Regions from separate parts of the Pseudomonas sp. TMW 2.1634 genome, predicted to be linked through region 2. Evidence: predicted binding sites of a transcription regulator. Region 2 holds the regulator's gene; the other holds the start of a gene.
The links. The regulator sigma-54, encoded in region 2, starts transcription at its own class of promoters, with help from an activator protein. The targets are predictions, from matches to a motif close to ANTGGCATNNANNTTGCTNT.
Positions count from the first base shown of each region.

Region 1: the regulator sigma-54 is predicted to act here: its motif matches at 2,064-2,083, upstream of flgB (flagellar basal body rod protein FlgB).

Region 1 is NZ_CP016849.1:2,404,692-2,408,098, forward strand. It holds gene flgE (flagellar hook protein FlgE) at 1-388, opposite strand, end outside; gene flgD (flagellar hook assembly protein FlgD) at 409-1,134, opposite strand; gene flgC (flagellar basal body rod protein FlgC) at 1,150-1,593, opposite strand; gene flgB (flagellar basal body rod protein FlgB) at 1,597-2,004, opposite strand; gene cheR (protein-glutamate O-methyltransferase CheR) at 2,309-3,136, opposite strand; gene BFC21_RS11445 (chemotaxis protein CheV) at 3,181-3,407, opposite strand, start outside.
Region 2 is NZ_CP016849.1:2,908,983-2,912,389, forward strand. It holds gene lptB (LPS export ABC transporter ATP-binding protein) at 1-303, shown strand, start outside; gene BFC21_RS13900 (RNA polymerase factor sigma-54) at 488-1,981, shown strand; gene hpf (ribosome hibernation-promoting factor, HPF/YfiA family) at 2,057-2,365, shown strand; gene ptsN (PTS IIA-like nitrogen regulatory protein PtsN) at 2,378-2,842, shown strand; gene rapZ (RNase adapter RapZ) at 2,845-3,407, shown strand, end outside.

The DNA of each region.
Region 1 (3,407 bases), 500 kb from region 2:
CATCCACGCCATAGCCCTGCAAGCGCGCAGTGCCGTCGGAGCTGGTCACGAAGCCGTCCTTGTCGGCCTTGAACGTGCCGGCGCGGGTGTAGCTCAGGGCGCCGTTGTCGCTGAGCACGAAAAAGCCGCTGCCCTGAATGCCCATGTCCAGCAGGTTGCCGGTGTTGTTGACCGCACCTTGACCAAAGTTTTGCGAAACCGCTGCCAGGTTTACGCCACTGCCGATGGTCTTGCTGCCGGTACCCAGCTTGCTCGCCGAGTAGATGTCGGCGAACTCTGCACGCGAGGCCTTGAAGCCGGTGGTTGCTGCGTTGGCGATGTTGTTGCCGGTCACGTCCAGCTGCTTGTTCGCCGCATAGAGACCGCTAAGGCCGATATTGAAAGACATGTTTTTCTCCTTGAGGCGGCTTAGAGGCCTATGGTCTGGACTTTGGACATGCCAATGCTGCCCAGGCCTGCGAGGTTGAGCATGATTTCACCGCCGGTCTTGCTCAGGGTCACGCTGTTGACCGTGGCAGGCAGGTAGGTGGTGAGCGCCGTGGTGCCGGTGTCGGTTTTGCTCGATGCGGTGAAGGTGTAGGAACCCTTGTCCAGCAGTACGCCGTCGTCGTCCTTGCCGTCCCAGGTGAAGTCCGCGTTGCCGGCTTTCTGGCTGCCCATCTCAATGGTGCGGACCACTTCGCCATCCGCATCGGTAATGGTGATGGTGGGCTTGGAATCTGCGTCCTTGACCACGACGGTGCCGTTGAAGGGCTTTTCACTGGCGGGGTCGACGTAGGCTTCACCGGTTTGCACGATGACCGAACGCCCCACCAGCGACGAGGCCTGCAAGGCCTGGGAAGATTGCAAACCGCCCGACAGGGAGTTGACCGTGTCGTTGAGCGTGGTAATGCCTTCCAGGCTGCTGAACTGCGCCAGTTGTGCGACGAACGCGGTGTTGTCCTGGGGGTCCAGCGGGTTCTGGTTTTTCAGTTGGGTAACCAGCAGTTGCAGGAACGCATCCTTGCCCAGCGCCGTGTTGCCGGTAACGCCCTTGGTGGCCGCAGCCACACTGGTGTCGGTGGTCTTGGCCTGGGCGGAGTTGGCGAGCACCTGGTTAAGGGTCAAGCCGCTGGTGGAATCGGTCACACTCATTTGCGTCGCCCCTTATCACTGACCGAGGGTCAGGACCTTCTGCATCATGGTTTTGGCGGTATTCATCAGCTCGGCGTTGGTCTGGAACGAACGACTGGCGGAAATCATGTCAGCCATTTCTTCAACCACGTTGACGTTGGGGTAATACACGTAGCCCTTGGCGTCGGCAGAAGGATGATTAGGCTCATAGCGGGCCTGCAACTCGCTCTGGTCTTCAACCACGCCCAACACCTGCACGCCTTGCCCGGCAGCGTCCTGGTTCTGGAACAACGAGTCGCCGCTGCTGCCTTGCGCGCCTTGAAACATGGTGGCAAACACCGGGTGGCGGGCGCGGTAGGTCTGGTCGATGCTCGACGATACGGTGTCGGCGTTGGCGATGTTGCTGGCCACGGTGTTAAGGCGCGTGGTCTGGGCACTCATGCCGCTGCCGGCAATATTGAACACACTGGATAGAGACATGGGTTACTCCCCGCGCAAGGCCGACATCAGCCCTTTGAATTTGCTGTTAAGCAGGGTGAAGCTGGCCTGGAAGTTGACCGCATTCTCTGCATAGTTCGACTGCTCAAGCTGAGCGTCCACGGTGTTCTGGTCGATCGATGGCTGCATCGGCGTGCGGTACAGCAGCGACTCGTCGCCACTGCTCAGGCCCTGGGCTTCGATATGGCGGGTGTTGGTCTTGTTCAAGGCAAACGTGCCGTTCTGGTTTTTGTCGTTCTGGGCGGCGAGCACAGAAGCAAAATCCAGATCCCGAGCCTTGTAGTTCGGGGTGTCGGCGTTGGCGATGTTGTTGGCCAGGACTTCGGCGCGCTGGGCACGAAAGCCCAGGGCCTGCTCATGGATACCAAGCGCTTTATCGAAGCTGATGCTCATGTCGAAAAACCTTTGTGGGCTGACCTGAGAATGTGATTCAGGTTTTACATGACAGGGATAGAGCAAACCCCGTGCCAGTTTTTACAGCCCCGTAACACAAGGGTTTTGCGGGAGGTGAAAGGCGGCAACGGCAGAAAAGCGGCAATGCTTGACCGCCGGGTGCCGTTTTTCTGCCGCCTTGCAGTGACGACACATACGACATGGCACATGTGGGAGCGGGCTTGCTCGCGATGGCATCAATGCGGTGTTCTGACAAACCGCAGCGTTTGCATCGCAGGCAAGCCAGCTCCTCCAGGGAGGGAGCCTATTTGGCCTGGTAAATAATCCCAGGGCTGCATTGCACCATCTGGTAGTGGTCCGGCAACCCGTTCAGCGCTTCAGAGGCGCCCAGGAACAAATACCCGCCCGGCTTCAAGGTGCTGTGAATACGCAGCAGGATGTCTTTTTTCACGTCGGCCGAGAAGTAGATCAACACGTTGCGGCAGAACACGATGTCGAACTTGCCGAAGCTGGCGTAGCTGTCCAGCAAGTTGAACGGGCGAAACTCCACGCGGTTCTTGATCGGTGCCTTGATCACCCAGCGCCCCGGCCCCTTGGGGTCGAAATAACGCTGCAGACGTTCCGGCGACAGGCCCCGGCCAATCGCCAGGTTGTCGTACTCGCCGGTACGGCAGGTGTTGAGCATCTGCGCGGACAGGTCGGTGGCAAAAATCTGCACACCGGCCTTCAACTGCCCCAGGTTGCTGCGCTCGAACTCGTCGATCGCCATCGACAGCGAGTACGGTTCCTGCCCCGAGGAACAGGCCGCCGACCAGATGCGCAAACGCTGCCCCGGGTTCGCCTTGATCTGCTCGGGCAGCACCTTGTTCTTCAACACTTCGAAGGGGTAGGTGTCGCGAAACCACAAGGTTTCGTTGGTGGTCATGGCATCGACCACCTGCTCGCGCAGCCCGCTGCGCGGCTGGCTCTGGATCCGCTGGATCAGCTCGCCCAACGACTTGATGCCTTGTTGCTCCATCAGCTTGTTCAGCCGGCTGGAGACCAGGTACTGCTTGTTTTCACCCAGCAAAATGCCACAGGCTTTTTCCAGAAATACCCGGAATTGTTCAAAATCCAAATTAGCCGTCGACAAATGTCCTGCCTCTTAAATCGTGTTGACCGCCAAGGGCTGCGCCCTTAGCTGAAGTCTGCTGCTTTGATCCGGTCAACCACCCGGGATGCCAGGTCGTCAGGCCTGAATTTGGCCAAAAAGTCATCGGCACCGACCTTTTTGACCATCGCCTGGTTAAAAACCCCGGACAACGAAGTATGCAGAATGATATGCAGCTTTTGCATCCGCGGGTCGTTGCGAATTTCTGCCGTCAGGGTGTAGCCGTCCATTTCCGGCATCTCGATATCCGAGA
Region 2 (3,407 bases):
GAGCGTCGCCGGGTAGAAATCGCCCGCGCACTGGCCACGGCCCCCAAGTTCATCCTGCTCGACGAACCCTTTGCCGGTGTCGACCCGATCTCGGTGGGCGATATCAAGCAAATCATCTACCACCTCAAGGCCAAGGGCATCGGTGTGCTGATCACCGACCACAACGTTCGCGAGACCCTCGATATCTGCGAAACCGCGTATATCGTCAACGACGGGCAACTGATCGCTGAAGGCGACGCTGAAACGATTCTGGCCAACCAGTTGGTACGCGAAGTTTACCTCGGCAACGAGTTCCGCCTGTAACACAGGCATGTGACATGCCCTCAACGGGGTGTCCTTGATTGGTCTGGCACGCAAAAAACTAATTAAGAACACCCCTAGGCAAACGCACCGGTTTCAGGCATATAATTTGCTTATGTTTGGCGCTCACGCGCCCTGTAGTGGATGGCGCCATGTGCGCCGGCGAATAAGGTGTTAAGCCCCTGCCATGAAACCATCGCTAGTCCTGAGAATGGGCCAGCAGCTGACAATGACACCTCAGCTGCAACAGGCCATCCGCCTGCTTCAATTGTCGACCCTCGACCTGCAACAGGAAATCCAGGAGGCTCTGGAGTCCAACCCGATGCTCGAACGCCAGGAAGAAGGCGACGACTTCGACAATGCAGACCCCCTTGCCGACAACATTGAGCAAAAGCCCAATACCGACGTCCAGGAACCCACCTACCAGGAAACTGCGCAGACCGTAGACAACCTGGAAGACGGTGACTGGGGCGAACGCATTCCCAACGAACTGCCCGTGGACACGGCCTGGGAAGACATCTACCAGACCAGCGCCAGCAGCCTGCCCAGCAACGACGATGACGAGTGGGACTTCACCACCCGCACCTCGGCCGGCGAAAGCCTGCAAAGCCACCTGTTGTGGCAACTGAACCTGGCACCGATGTCCGACACCGATCGTCTGATCGGTGTCACCCTCATCGACTGCATCAATAACCAGGGCTACCTGGACGAAAGCCTCGAAGAAATCCTCGAAGCCTTTGATCCGGAACTGGACATCGAGCTCGACGAAATCGAAGCCGTCCTGCACCGCATCCAGCAATTCGAACCCGCCGGCATCGGCGCGCGCAACCTGGGCGAATGCCTGCTGCTGCAATTGCGTCAGTTACCCGCCAAGACGCCCTGGCTGAACGAAGCCAAGCGCCTGGTTACCGATTACATCGACCTGCTGGGCGCACGCGACTACAGCCAGCTGATGCGCCGCATGAAGCTCAAGGAAGACGAGCTGCGCCAGGTGATCGAACTGGTACAGAGCCTCAACCCGCGCCCGGGCTCGCAAATCGAGTCCAGCGAAGCTGAATATGTTGTACCAGACGTGATCGTGCGCAAGGACAACGAGCGCTGGCTGGTGGAGCTAAACCAGGAGTCCGTGCCGCGCCTGCGGGTGAACGCACAATATGCAGGTTTTGTCCGCCGGGCCGACACCAGCGCCGACAACACCTTTATGCGTAACCAGTTGCAGGAAGCACGCTGGTTTATCAAAAGCCTGCAAAGCCGCAACGAAACCCTGATGAAAGTGGCGACCCAGATCGTCGAGCATCAGCGCGGGTTTCTGGAGCATGGCGACGAGGCCATGAAGCCACTGGTTCTGCACGACATCGCCGAAGCGGTGGGCATGCACGAATCCACCATTTCCCGGGTGACCACGCAAAAGTTCATGCATACCCCACGCGGTATTTATGAACTGAAGTACTTTTTCTCCAGCCACGTCAGCACCTCTGAAGGCGGCGAATGCTCCTCCACCGCGATCCGTGCCATCATCAAAAAACTGGTTGCTGCGGAAAATCAGAAAAAGCCGTTGAGTGACAGCAAGATCGCTGGTTTACTGGAGGCACAAGGTATTCAGGTAGCCCGTCGCACCGTCGCCAAGTACCGCGAATCCCTCGGGATAGCGCCTTCGAGCGAACGCAAGCGTTTGATGTAAGCCACGGACCCCGGCGTTTCAGTGGCAGGCTGCTCGGCCTGCCGCTTTATGCAATGGCATCAAAGGAGAAACTGTATGCAAGTCAACATCAGTGGACACCAACTGGAAGTCACCGAACCGCTACGCGCATACATCGGCGAAAAACTCGACCGACTGGAGCGTCACTTCGACAAGATTACCAACGTACAGGTAACGATGGCGGTCGAAAAACTGAAACAGAAAATCGAGGCCACCTTGCACATCCATGGAGGAGAAGTCGTTGCCAACGCCGAGCATGACGACATGTATGCCGCCATTGATCTGCTCACTGACAAGCTTGATCGCCAACTGAAAAAGCATAAGGAAAAGACCCAAAGCCTGCTCCAGGGCGCGACCGGTCGTTAATACTCCCTACCCATGATCCGACTTGAAAGTATCCTGACCCCCGGCCGTTCCCTGGTGAACGCGCCGGGCGGCAGTAAAAAGCGCGCACTCGAACATATTGCCAACCTGATCAGCCGCGAAGTGCCTGGTCTCGAAATGCAGGATGTTTTTGAGAGCCTTATTGCCCGTGAAAAACTGGGTTCCACCGGTTTCGGTAACGGCATTGCCATACCCCATTGCCGCCTCAAGGGTTGCGAGTCGCCTGTGAGCGCCTTGCTGCACCTCGACGCCCCCATAGATTTCGACGCCATCGATGGCGCGCCGGTCGACCTGCTTTTCGTTTTGCTGGTGCCAGAAGCGGCAACCGATGCACACCTGGAACTGCTCCGGCAGATTGCCAGCATGCTCGATCGTAAAGACGTGCGCGAAAGGCTGCGCAGTGCACCTAGCAACGAAGCGTTGTACCAGGTTGTTCTGGACGTACAGAACGGTCATTAATCATGCGCTTAGTCATAGTCAGCGGACGCTCCGGCTCCGGTAAAAGCACTGCCCTCGCCGTCCTTGAAGACAACGGTTTCTATTGCATCGACAACTTGCCAGCCGGCCTGCTGCCGGAACTGGCCGAGCGAGCGTTGATTCACACCGAGCTGGCGCAACCGCTGGTGGCCGTATCGATCGATGCGCGCAACCTGCCCAGCCACCTGTCCCGCTTCCCCCAGTTGCTTGAAGAGGTCCGCAGCCGACATATTCAGTGCGACGTACTGTACCTGGATGCCGACGAAGAAACCCTGCTCAAGCGCTTTTCGGAAACCCGCAGGCGCCACCCGCTCAGCAGTGCGAGCCGCTCGCTGGCCGAGGCCATTCGCGATGAAACCCAGCTGCTGGGACCGATTGCCGACCTCGCCGACCTGACCATCAACACCACCAACCTGAACCTGTACCAGCTGCGTGACACGATCAAGCTGCGCCTGCTGAACAAGCCGGAACCCGGTACTGCCTTTTTGGTGGAGTCGTTTGGCTTCAAGCGCGGGATGCCGGTGGATGCCGACCTTGTATTTGACGT